One region of the Peribacillus sp. SIMBA_075 genome, then DNA from elsewhere that is predicted to be linked to it. Evidence: riboswitches for the same ligand, from Rfam matches in the RefSeq annotation. Region 1 holds a riboswitch; each other region holds the start of a gene.
What was found. Region 1 has a riboswitch for thiamine pyrophosphate ahead of tenA (thiaminase II). Riboswitches for the same ligand answer to the same signal wherever they lie in the genome.

Region 1 (3,129 bases):
AGCTAAAAGCGCACCTGCGAATGAACTAAGCATAAAAGCTGGTAAAAAACCAAAAAGAGCAGCTTTTTCCCCCAATAGGAGGAGTGCAAGTGGATAACAGGCCAGGGATCCGAGAATGCCGGTCCCAATCACTTCCCCTAGACAGGCGAATTTCAAGCTTTGTGTTTTTCGATAAAGGACGGCAGCCAATAGTGCACCTATCATGCTGCCAGGAAAGGCGAAAATTGAACCGGTACCAGACATGTTTCTAATGATGGAAACTAATAAAGCTTGTGTTACCGAATAGGCAGGTCCCAATAAAACGGCTGTCAGGACATTTGCCAGATGCTGTATCGGGAAGATTTTAGCAAATCCGACAGGGATGAAAATAATTGAACTGGTCAGAGTCGTTATACCCGTGATCATGGCAGTCAACGTCATTTTCTTGATTGGATTCATCATCATGTCAATACCTACAGTGGCCAATCCTGTTCATTTTGAACCATATCCCAGAATAAATATTCATATCGGGAAGTCACCAAAAAGTGCTTTTCTAATCTCAGAAGTTCCTTTTCAGGCATGCCTCTTGTTAATTCTTCCAATAAAGCAATCAGCCACTTGTGTGCCTCACCGAATTCAGGAGATGAATAGGACCTTATCCAATCTGCGTAGCGGTTGTTTTCCAATGCTTCACCATTTTGTTTTTTTAATATCAAACCGATTTCGTAATAATCCCAAGCACATGGTAGGAGACAAGCGATGAGGTCTGCCAAAGTCCCATGCTGAGCTGCATTTAGCATGTAACCCGTATAGGCTAAAGTGGTAGGCGTAGGTTCTGTTTCTTCCAATTCCTTGGTACTGATTCCGAATTCCGAAGCATATTGCCGATGGATATCCATTTCCACTTGAAGAGTTTCGTTTAAAATACTGGAAAATCTTGCCATGGTTTCGATATTATGAGCTTTGATGACACCTAGAGCAAAAAGCTTGGAATATTCCATGAGATAGATATAGTCCTGCTTCAAATAATAAGAAAACTTCTTTTCAGGTAGCGTGCCGTTTCCAATTGCCTGGACAAAGGGATGTGAATGGTTCCTTTTCCAAATTTCTTTTGCCCGTCCATGAAGTCTTTCACTGAAGGTTTCTAATTTAGTATTCTCCATTGTTCATCCTCCTTTAGAATAGATCCCCTATTTACATCCATAAAAAAAACCGCTCCTGAATACGGAACGGGGTAGATGGATAAAGTCTGCAAATGGACGATATCATCCACTTCCCTCCGCCGGTATGAGCCGGTTCAGGTTCAAAGGGTCCGGAACTAATTCCATCTCAGTCTAAAAAAAGACTCCCCTAGTGGTGTGAATTGTATGTAATTACTGACATCATATCAGAAAGACAAGAAAATGCAACCCACATTTGAAAGGGGAAACCCATTTATGGCAAGTGGAAAAGGAAGAACCAGGTAATTGACTTTTGATGTTTATTGGGATAAAATCATTTCTACATCATTTATATATTGAATTCTTATCCAGAGAGGTGGAGGGACTTGGCCCAAAGAAACCTCGGCAGCAGACCCATTTTGGGAACTGTGCTAAATCCAACAAGCATTTGCTTGGAAGATAAGAAGAGCCGTACGGACACTGTAAGCCTCTTCTTGAATTAGAAGAGGCTTTTATTTTTGCGGAATAACGTTTAGTGGCATACTAGAAAAGGTATATATAATTTGGTGAAATCAAACCGGTTAATACAGTTTAGCTCAACTAGAAGCGGGCTCTATGATGACTAGGAAAGGAGCCATTTACATGGCAGAATTATTTAAGAGGATTGAACAGAGGAAGGCAATGCTTATTGAAGAGTTATTGGCCAATGGAGTATACAAAACCTCTGATGAAAGGCACCTTTATGATGCCCCGTTAAAAGTACTTGAAAATGAATATAAGATTGTAATAAATAGACCAAATAATGAGTCTCCTTCGGAATGGATGACATAGTATCCGATAGGCTATAATCTTGGGATAAGGAATATGATGTAAGCATTCGCAGTCTATACTTGTGGATGCTTTTTTTATTTATGTTTATATAGGGGATGACACAATATATACATATTTAGAAAATGAAATAGGCTTTTTGTCACATTTAAACTGTAAAATTACACATTTAATTTCAAAAAAATAGTTGATTTTAACTATAAGTTTCATTATGATGAAGGTGTAAAAAAATTGAATAAATGGGAGGTGGCTTGATGCTTTGCCAGAAGGTAACTGTAGAAAAAGTAGAAGAGAAGAGACAAGAAATGATTAAATTGGCGGCAATTTATGGTTTAACAAGTCTTCTAACTGTTCAAGCAAGCCAAGAATTGGATACGCTGTTGAATGCTTTAACAAATAAAAGAGATTCTGAATATTTTTCCCTTAAGAAAGTATATAGGTATTTCTAAATTCTCCATTTCGGCCTCGTTTAATCTGAAAAAGGCTACTGCTCAAGGCAATAGCTTTTAAATGAATATTTTAATTATCGACACGTTTCCCAAGTATAATCAAATCTCTTTCAATGCCATCGAGCTCTGCAACTCGAGGCAAATTTGCCCATTTTTCAAACCCAAATTTTGAAAAAAGCTTCAGGCTAGGTATATTGTGGGCAAAAATGAAACCTAATAAAGTCTTCACCCCTAATTTAGGGCTCACTTCAATTGCCTTTTGAATCGAAATTTGTCCGATTCCTTTTCCCCGGAAATAATCATCGATATAAATGCTGATTTCGGCCGTAGAATCATAAGCTGGCCGGCCATAGAAAGATTGAAAGCTCATCCATCCTGCAGTTTGCCCTTCTATAGTAATGATATATAGCGGTCGACTTTCTGAATGATGTTCCTCAAACCATTTAACCCTCGATTGTACGGATACAGGTTCCGTATCTGCCGTGACCATTCTTGAAGCAATTGTCGAATTATATATTTCAACGATTCTGGGTAAATCCGAAAGTGCTGCCTCCCTAAACTCTATGTGCTCTGCCATCATTTAAACTCCTATCTATCATTTATATTCAATCTCCAGAATAATGGGTATCATCCCGCTTACATAAAGGCCGGAGAATGAAGCCCAATCCATTGAAAGTTTTATATTATCATACACTCTTTACTATTTATCTGAC
Region 2 (3,129 bases), on a different contig from region 1:
ATGGCGTTGGACTTATCGTGACAGAAGGTACGGTGATTAATCATTCGGATTCGTCCAATCAAGCCAATGTACCGCATTTCTATGGCGAAGCTGCATTAAACGGTTGGGCAAACGTCGTGGCTGCTGTACACGAAGTAGGCGGACGGATTATTCCGCAGATTTGGCATATGGGTGCGCGAGGCCATGTTGGCGATTATTCGGAATTGGATATCGCCGCAATCGTTCAAGCCTTTGCGCAGGCAGCATTCGAAGCCAAGCGGCTTGGCTTCGACGGCATTGAGCTTCACGGTGCGCATGGATATTTGATCGACCAATTCTTCTGGGAGAAAACGAACCCGCGTACCGACAGCTATGGCGGCGACATGGTTGCCCGCACCCGCTTCGCGGTCGAGGTCATCGAAGCTTGCCGCCGTGCCGTCGGACCGGAATTCCCGATTGTGCTGCGGTTCTCGCAATGGAAGCAGACGGATTTTACAGCGAAACTGGCAGCAACGCCGGCGCTGCTGGAACGGTTCCTGACGCCACTTTCCGATGCGGGCGTCGATATTTTCCACTGCTCGACCCGCCGTTTCTGGGAGCCTGAGTTCGAAGGCTCCAATCTGAATCTCGCCGGATGGACAAAAAAGCTGACGGGTAAACCGACGATTACGGTTGGATCGGTCGGTCTGGATAACGATTTTACGAGTCACTTTACGGAAGGAAAGAGTGCCAAAAATACCAAGATCGACGGGTTAATCGAAAGGCTTGAACGTGAAGAATTTGATCTGGTAGCCGTGGGTCGGGCATTAATGGTTGATCCTGCTTGGGTAAACAAGATTCGTGACGGCCGAACAGCTGAATTGGTTCCCTTTACATCTGAGTCAGTGAGAACACTTCATTAAGCCTCCGTTTGATTAGTTAACACAAGATACATTCTGGAGTTTATGGATAAAAGTGCTATACGATTGCCGCACAGCGAAGCATATGGAGATTTATGACAGCGATAAAGTTGTAGGGACTGTAGACGAAAACTATGAATTCAAATTAAGAGATCCAATCTATCCAATACTTTGATGCATAATATTTTGTTATGTCTGTCTTTAAAAAAGACTCTTTTCGTAAAGATTGTTGTTTTTAAAACGAAACTATTTAAGGTTGATTGGAGCGGAAGTGCGAGACTCCTGCGGGAGCACCGCCCGCCCCGCGGAAAGCGAGCATCTGGAGGGGAAATCAACCACAACTCACTACCTGGTAAATAGCAACAAAGTATGTGAAAACAGCCTTAAAAAAAGAGGATAAGAGTATCTTATTATTCCATAGAGAATGGGGGGCTGCGGCATCCTCTTTTCTTCATCCTTAGCGTATTAGAAGATTGAAAGACTAGTAATCCAAAAGATTAATAATGAACATCTTTGATTGAAAACTTTTCTAATACGTTTGACAATTGGATTTATCGTGTTAATATAAAGGCAAATGAAATATATATACAATTTGTACCACTAGGGGTGCTTTATAGGTAAAAACTGATTTTACCTGAGAAGCTGAGATTAAAGTATGACTTTAAGACCCTTAGAACCTGATCTGGTTTATACCAGCGTAGGGAAGTGGGGTCTGGGACAATACGTTTCTGTATTATTTCAAGTACAACCACTTTCTTTACGTTAAAGAAAGTGGTTTTTTATTTGCAAAAAAAAGGGGTTATAAAAGGCTTTTATCCGTATCATTCATAAAAAAATAGAATTTGGAGGTAATGGACATGAAGTTTTCAGAGGAAATCCGCCAGGAAGTTGATCATATTTGGGAAGCTAGCTTTAATCACCCGTTTGTTGCAGGAATAGGAGATGGCACATTGCCAATAGAGTGTTTTCGTTTTTATGTCAAGCAGGATGCCTATTATTTATCTCATTTTGCTAGAGTTCAAGCTTTAGGAGCAGTCAAGGCTACAGATTTACATACAACAAGCAGGCTTGCCGGCCACGCACAGGGAACATATGAAGCGGAGTTGAAGCTTCATGAAAATTTTTCTGAGAGATTAGGCATCACCAAAGAAGAACGGGAAAGTTTCAAACCTGCCCCGACTGCCTATGCTTACACTTCCCATATGTATCGTGCGGCATATTCTGGACATTTAGGTGACGTTATTGCGGCTATCTTGCCATGTTATTGGCTGTATTATGAAATAGGTGAAAAGCTGCAAGAGTGTAAACCGGAAGAGCCGATTTATCAAGAATGGATAGCAGCTTACGGCGGAGAGTGGTTCCGCTCTTTGGTAGAAGAACAAATTGCCAGGCTTGATGAGATTGCTGAAAAGGTAACAGATGAAGATAAGGAAAGAATGAAGGAGCATTTTATCCTTAGCAGCCAATATGAGTACTCATTTTGGGAAATGGCTTATCGTTTAGAGACATGGCCTGTGCATAAGGAAACACTAGAAGTATAAAGGAGATTGAAACATGAAAAAAGGATTGAAATTAACGGATATATTAGTCACGATCGTGATTGCCGTAGCATTTGGAATCGTTTATATCCTTTGGGGTTCGATTTATTATTCTGTTAAACCATTAGGATTACATCTAGATCAACTTATTTATGGAATGTGGTTTATAGCTGGCCCCGTCGCCTTTTTGATTTTACGGAAACCGGGTGTGGCACTTCTGGCAGAGATAGCTGCAGCTTCAGGTGAATTCTTTCTAGGTTCACCATGGGGGCTGTCCGTACTCTTATATGGGGTGGTCCAAGGTTTGTTCGCTGAACTGGTATTCATGGCGTTCAAATATAAAAAATTCAATATGCCGGTGGCCGTTTTAGCTGCGATAGCTTCCTGCCTTGCATCAGTAATAATGGATTTTGCCTACGGGGAAATAGGTGCTCTCACTCTTTGGAATTTATCGTTATTCATGATAGCGAGGTTTGTGGGTTCCATATTCTTTGCAGGTGTAACTGCTTATTATCTAGTTAAAGTCCTGGAAACAACAGGAGTAACTAATCTAGTTCGTCCAGTTTCAAGTAAAGATTATGCAGAACTGGACCAAAAGTAGAGGTTGATGGCCATGAAACCAATCGTTTCTGTTGAGAAGTTAAGAATGAAATTTCCAGGTGATGGGTCTTTGATTTTCAAGGACCTATCCGTCTCGATTGATAAAGGTGAAA
Region 3 (3,129 bases), on a different contig from region 1:
CATTTCTCGATTAGATACCATTTTGCCCTCCATACTGTAGGAAAATGAATTTTACTTTCGACCCAGAAATTAATTTATTTGAATAAAATACAAAATATTAAAATAATTATTTTGCTTTTATGATAACAGATTAATGTTTTTTACACATGTGTCAATTGGATAAATATTCGGCAATTAATCGATAAATACCTTTTTTTGACACAGTTTTATTAAAGGAATTGCAGGATTTAATAATAAAAAAAGGTATCCGCAAAGTTAATGACGGTTACCTTTTTTATTAAATGCATATGGTTCAATGTGAACGATCACATGCTGGATGTTATATTCCTTCAAAAGATTCTCTTCGATTTTAACCGTAATATCGTGACCTTGGATGACGGTCAAAAGAGGGTTAACATGTACGGTAGTTTCGAGCAGGATTTCACTTCCGTGCATACGGGCTTTAATTTCACTCATGTCCTTAACGCCTTCTGTCAGTATAATGGTTTGTCCGATCTTTTGCAGGAGCTGCTCGTCGAAACCATCGGTTAAAGAGATGGATGCATCACGGAAGATATCCCAGGCCGTTTTACAGATGATGATCCCTACTACAGCAGCAGCTATCGCATCCAGCCAAGGGATTCCCATCTTAGTACCGATGATTCCTATAAAAGCACCAACACTGACAAGGGCATCGGAACGATTATCCTGTGCAACGGCGTAGATGGAAGAGCTGTTGATCTTTTTACTTAACGCTAAGTTATAACGGTAGATTCCGTACATGAAGATTGCAGAGAAAAGAGCGACATAACCGGTCAGCATATTTGGAACGGTTGTTGAATCTTGCTGGAAGAAGGATTCTATAGCACTGTAAACAACCTGGATGCCCACGGTAATCATGATGAAGGCAGCTACCAGCGAGGCTATGGTTTCTGCCCGTAAATGACCATATGAATGATTATCATCAGGAGGTCTCTTCGAAATTTTCAAACCAATCAATACGGCTATGGAAGCGATGATGTCGGTCGTATTATTTAAACCATCTGCCCAAAGCCCTTTAGAATCACCGAAATAACCGAATGACAATTTAAGAGCAGACAAGAATATGTAAGCGGCAATGCTTATGTAGGCGCCTTTTTCAGCTGAAATCGAATGTTTATCCATGTCTAATCCCTCCCCGGTGTAAATTAAAAGATATCAAAACAAACCTTAGTGAGTCTATAGAAAAGTTGTTGCATTTAGCCATCTAACCTGGTTAATTGCAGATGTATTGAAGTTGGTTAAAAGAAAGGGTACCTCCATAAATATGGGAGTGGTAAGTTTTTATGATATGACATTTTCTTTAAGTTGTCTTTTATAGAAACTAGTAGTATATTCTAACCGAGGATCGAAAATTAAATACTTCCACAAGGGGAGCCAAAAGGCTGAGAGTGAACGGTTGAGTTCAGACCCTATGAACCTGATAGTTAACACTAGCGTAGGGATGTGGTTTTGGATACAAGCAATACTGGGCATCCATTACCGCCCCGGTGTTGCTTTTTTGTTTGTGCAAAATCTGGCAGGGAGGGAACTCATGGACACTTTTCATTTTTGGAGAAGGGAGAGACATGATGAAAAATAAAACGTTATTCATGACAGAGGTTGCCATTTTTGCTTCACTGGCTTTATTACTGGATTTGGTTTCTGGATTCATTTTTTCAAGAATCTGGCCGCAAGGAGGCTCGATTTCAATAGCCATGGTACCGATTTTTCTGATGGCATATCGGTGGGGCATCAAAGGTGGTATGTTAACCGGATTGTTACTTGGGCTTTTGCAGATCGTCAGTGGTACAGCATGGATCAGCACGCCGATTCAAGGCTTCATTGATTATTATCTTGCCTTTACGGTTGTCGGGATATCCGGTGTATTCATGAATAAGTTTGTAAATAGCTATAAAAAGGAAAAGCGTTCCAAAGCGAAGTGGTATGGGATTGGCGGCATGTTTTTGGGCAGTTTTCTGAGGTTTCTGTGTCATTTCATATCCGGAATCGTGTTTTTTGGCTCTGCAGCTCCAAAAGGACAGCCAGTAGTGATTTATTCATTCATTTATAATGGGACTTATATGCTGATCAGTTTTATTTTATCGGCCCTTGTGGTGATGATGTTATATTCGGCTGCTTCAAGTGTATTACTGAAAAAAGCCTATTAACAAAAAAAGCCGGATTCTATAAAGAATTCGGCTTTTTTCGGAGATTAAGCAAATTGAGTCTTACAGGGCGAAACGGCTCAATCCTCATTTTGCAATGAATACCGAACAGGGTGCGTTTTTCGCAATGGAGCTGCTTGTACTGCCAAGAAAGAATTTTTCCAAACCGCTTTTAGCGCTATTGCCTACAACGATGAGGTCGGCAGCAGTTCTTGCCGCATATTCACATACGCTATCTGGCGCATGTCCTTCCAATATCTCGAATTTCCCCTTGACTTGACATTCACTTAGCAATCTCAACGTATTACTTTCTGCGTTCTGAACACTACTCTCAACGGCGGAAGGGGTGTTATTGACCATTTGAATTTCTGGTTGTTCGACTTCAACGACGGGATGTGTCTGGACGGGATCCACATAAAATCCAGCAGCCGGTACAAACCCCGGCGCCGAGGCGTTTCCCATGATACGCTGCTCAACCTTATCAAATAGGACATGAACTACGGTCAGCTCGGCCTCAGGAAAGGCCTTTTTCAATGTTGCTCCATATTCCACGGCACGTTTACTTTCTTCATTTCCATCAAAAGCGACGACAATATGTTTTAAATTTTTTTTCATGCCATCTCCCCCCTTTTATAAGTCTTTAAAGTGTTATACCCACTTTTTAAGGGGTTCACGCCATTAATCGGTATATAGATTGCAAATTACGGGTAAAGGATAGATACGGTCATTATTAAAAATGGTAGGATGAAAATCCTGGTCCTTCAATTAGTCGCGGGCTTATTTTTCATTCGGTGAAGGGGGTATCATCGGCAAGGAAACCGATACCCGGGTATAGTGCTAAAGAAAAGGCGACTTAGCTTAGGCCTTTTAGTCAATCGACGAGTTTTCTTTAATAAAAGGGGTAAAATATTTTTAATGAAACATGTCGCAGATTGGAAAATGGGGGTACAAATGAGAGGGTTAG
Region 4 (3,129 bases), on a different contig from region 1:
GCAAGTGCACGCAGGTTTAAAGGCAAAGGGGACATCGGTGCGTGAATAAGAAAAAATGCTTGGTGGTTCCATCCCCAAGCATTTTTTTTTGCCTATATTTAAAGAAACCGGTTTTACGGCAGGAGAATTGCTTGAGTCATGAAAGGTAAATCTTCGGACCTATTTCAGAAACAATCAAATCAGATAGGGTGACAAGACCGTGAACGGGCTTTGCACGGGAGATAGTTGGTTGGAATTGTCTATAGTAGGAACTATCCAAGCTAATGATATGCTTTGTCAGGAATGCTGAGATGGCGGCATTCGGCTTTCTATTGCTATTTAGTTCATCGATGATACCCTGTGCATTGGTAATCCCGATCCCGTGGCCATAAAAGAGGTCTTCTCCTAATAATATTGCATTCTCACCTTGCCATTCAGGTGTTTCCACATCGTGATCAGGGTTTTTGAAGTAAAGGCAATCCCCTGGTAAATAATCCGTTCCTTGATGAACATGAAGAGCCATATTCTTTGGAGGGCGCCAGTCATATAGAAATAGGCTTGAAAAAAGATAGTCGAAATTCCTAGGGCCGATTAAATCCAAAATGGCCTTTAAAAAAGTGACGACTATCGCTGTACCGCATTCGAAAGCGTAAAGCGTTCCATTCAAGAAAATGTCCAGGAGTGCAACATGAGGGGCAATCCCTGGCTGAAGGGTAAAGGTGCCATCCTTTGAAAGGCGCCAATATTGTTTATTGGATGCCGATTCCTCAAGTGTGGAAAATTCTGCATCACTTTTATCCAACGCAAAAGCTGCCTCGATGACTTGGTGCCTCAGTTGTATATCAAAATTAAGGTATCCAAAGCTCCGATATTCAAAAATGTTAGAATCTTCCGCTAGCAATTGGAGAATTTCAAGCGATTTAGCAGATGCTATACCTGGTTGGATGTGACTGACATCTAATAATTTGTGATTAATCTTTATCATGATCATATCCACCTTTTGCTTTTGAAATTAAGGGCATATAAAACCAGTACACAAAAAATGTCCACAGGTTATGCTCATTATATGAATACCTGTAAGGAAATGACTCTTTGAACGTGTCAGGCACGTAAACGAGAATGATTGGAATGGGATGATGTTTTGCTAGATATCCTTTAATGCAAGGGAAACCTTTCCAATTAATGAGAAGAAGCAAATTAGTATTCCTTTTTCTCCATGAATTGATATAATGGGAGAGAAAAGTTCATATGTGCGAGAAATGTAGGGGGGCCAGTACTGCTGGCTGAGATTGCGTCCTTTAGATGCTGACTCTTTGAACCTGATCTGGATGATGCCAGCGGAGGGAACATATTATTACTGACTTTCTGTTTTGTATGTTAAACGTCCGAATTCATCTTCGGGCGTTTTTTGTTTTTTTACCGGTATTGGAATGGACCCTGGCGCCCCATTATGGTTTCGGCATATGGATCTTATATGATGTGTAGGAGGATAATAGTTTGAATAAATTCTTACCACTGTTAACTTCGTTGTTCCTTTTGGCTGGATGTGGGGCAGGCGGAACTAATGAAAAAGAAGAATCATCTAAAAAAGAAGGCAATAAAGAATTAAAAAAGGTATCGGTCGTGCTTGATTGGACACCGAATACAAACCATACAGGATTGTATGTAGCCAAGGAAAAAGGGTATTTCAAAGAACAAGGTCTGGATGTGGAAATTATCATGCCAGGCGAAGCTGGAGCTGATAAACTTGTGGCTTCAGGGAAATCTGAATTTGGCGTGAGCTACCAGGAGGGCATTACGCAGGCCCGCGTGCAAGGCGTGCCGCTTGTTTCGCTAGCTGCTGTCATCCAGCATAATACCTCTGGATTCGCTTCACCTGCGGCAAAAAACATTAAAACTCCCAAGGATTTTGAAGGGAAAACGTATGGTGGCTGGGGGTCTCCAGTTGAAAAGGCCATTATTGATTCACTTATGAAAAAAGAAAATGCCGATGTAAATAAAGTGGATATAGTGAATACAGGGGACACAGATTTTTTCACTTCGGTTAAAAGGGATATAGATTTCGCCTGGATTTATTATGGGTGGACAGGTATCGAGGCTGAGTTGCGGAATGAAAAGCTTAATATGGTTTACTTAACCGATTACTCTGATAAGCTTGATTACTATACGCCTGTTTTGACAACAAATGAAAAGATGATTAAAGAGGATCCTGAGACTGTTAAAGCATTCGTTCATGCAGCTTCGAAAGGGTACCAGTTTGCAATTAAGAATCCTGATGATGCAGCGGACATATTAAGTAAGTCTGCACCTGATCTAGATCCAAAACTAGTGAAGAAAAGCCAGGAGTGGCTTGCAGATAAGTATCAGGATGATGCTCCGCGTTGGGGTGAACAAAAGCTTGAAATCTGGAAGAATTATAGTGATTGGATGAAGGAAAATAAGCTTCTTGAAGGTGATTTCAATCCTGAAAAGGCATTTACCAATGAATTTTTACCAAAATAGGAGGAAATACAATGGCCAATTCATTAATTAGTATACAAATCATTCCTAAAGGGGAAAATGTCATCCCCATGGTCGATGAAGCAATCAAGATCATTGATGAATCAGGTGTCAAGTATGAGGTTCACCCGCTAGAAACAACAATGGAGGGTGAGCTATCCGAGCTTTTTGCCGTGATAGAAAAAATGAATGTAAGAATGATTGAATTAGGCTCGCCGAATGTCATTTCCCAAGTGAAGATACTATATCAGCCAAGCGGGATTACGATGGATACGTTAACGGAGAAATATCGGGCATGATCAAAAGGGGAATTTGGAAGAAGGGGGCTCCCTTCTTTCTTTTATTATGTTTGCTGATAGTATGGGAGTCAATGACAGTCTTATTAAAGGTTGAAAAATGGCTGCTTCCCGCTCCATCAGCCATTTTCATTGAAGGAATTGAGTCGTCCCGTAATCTTTTTGGACACCTTATATCAACAACTGAGCTTGCGTTATCGGGTTTTCTTATTGGAAGCTGTATTGGGTTATTAATTGCTGCAATCTTACACCTATTTCCAGGTGTGAAGGACGCGGTTTATCCTCTGCTCATACTCTCGCAAAATATACCAATCATAGTTTTGGCACCGCTTTTAGTGATCTGGTTTGGCTTTGG

Region 2: it holds a riboswitch for thiamine pyrophosphate, as region 1 does, so the genes downstream of both, tenA (thiaminase II) here and tenA (thiaminase II) in region 1, are expected to answer to the same signal.
Region 3: it holds a riboswitch for thiamine pyrophosphate, as region 1 does, so the genes downstream of both, thiT (energy-coupled thiamine transporter ThiT) here and tenA (thiaminase II) in region 1, are expected to answer to the same signal.
Region 4: it holds a riboswitch for thiamine pyrophosphate, as region 1 does, so the genes downstream of both, SB775_RS24080 (ABC transporter substrate-binding protein) here and tenA (thiaminase II) in region 1, are expected to answer to the same signal.

The regions. Positions count from the first base shown of each region.
Region 1 is NZ_JAWRYN010000004.1:163,289-166,417, forward strand. It holds gene thiW (energy coupling factor transporter S component ThiW) at 1-438, opposite strand, end outside; gene tenA (thiaminase II) at 453-1,142, opposite strand; TPP riboswitch at 1,237-1,341, opposite strand; SAM riboswitch class I at 1,501-1,605, shown strand; gene SB775_RS05605 (Fur-regulated basic protein FbpA) at 1,782-1,970, shown strand; gene SB775_RS05610 (aspartyl-phosphate phosphatase Spo0E family protein) at 2,222-2,416, shown strand; gene SB775_RS05615 (GNAT family N-acetyltransferase) at 2,487-2,993, opposite strand.
Region 2 is NZ_JAWRYN010000011.1:93,630-96,758, reverse strand. It holds gene SB775_RS11125 (NADH:flavin oxidoreductase) at 1-881, shown strand, start outside; TPP riboswitch at 1,471-1,599, shown strand; gene tenA (thiaminase II) at 1,736-2,419, shown strand; gene SB775_RS11115 (ECF transporter S component) at 2,433-3,017, shown strand; gene SB775_RS11110 (ABC transporter ATP-binding protein) at 3,030-3,129, shown strand, end outside.
Region 3 is NZ_JAWRYN010000017.1:54,941-58,069, reverse strand. It holds gene SB775_RS14335 (histidine kinase N-terminal domain-containing protein) at 1-21, opposite strand, end outside; gene SB775_RS14330 (cation diffusion facilitator family transporter) at 256-1,143, opposite strand; TPP riboswitch at 1,379-1,480, shown strand; gene thiT (energy-coupled thiamine transporter ThiT) at 1,587-2,168, shown strand; gene SB775_RS14320 (universal stress protein) at 2,253-2,780, opposite strand; gene SB775_RS14315 (transglycosylase domain-containing protein) at 3,081-3,129, shown strand, end outside.
Region 4 is NZ_JAWRYN010000052.1:22,031-25,159, forward strand. It holds gene rarD (EamA family transporter RarD) at 1-45, shown strand, start outside; gene SB775_RS24075 (protein-glutamine gamma-glutamyltransferase) at 137-964, opposite strand; TPP riboswitch at 1,233-1,342, shown strand; gene SB775_RS24080 (ABC transporter substrate-binding protein) at 1,477-2,481, shown strand; gene SB775_RS24085 (thiamine-binding protein) at 2,493-2,777, shown strand; gene SB775_RS24090 (ABC transporter permease) at 2,774-3,129, shown strand, end outside.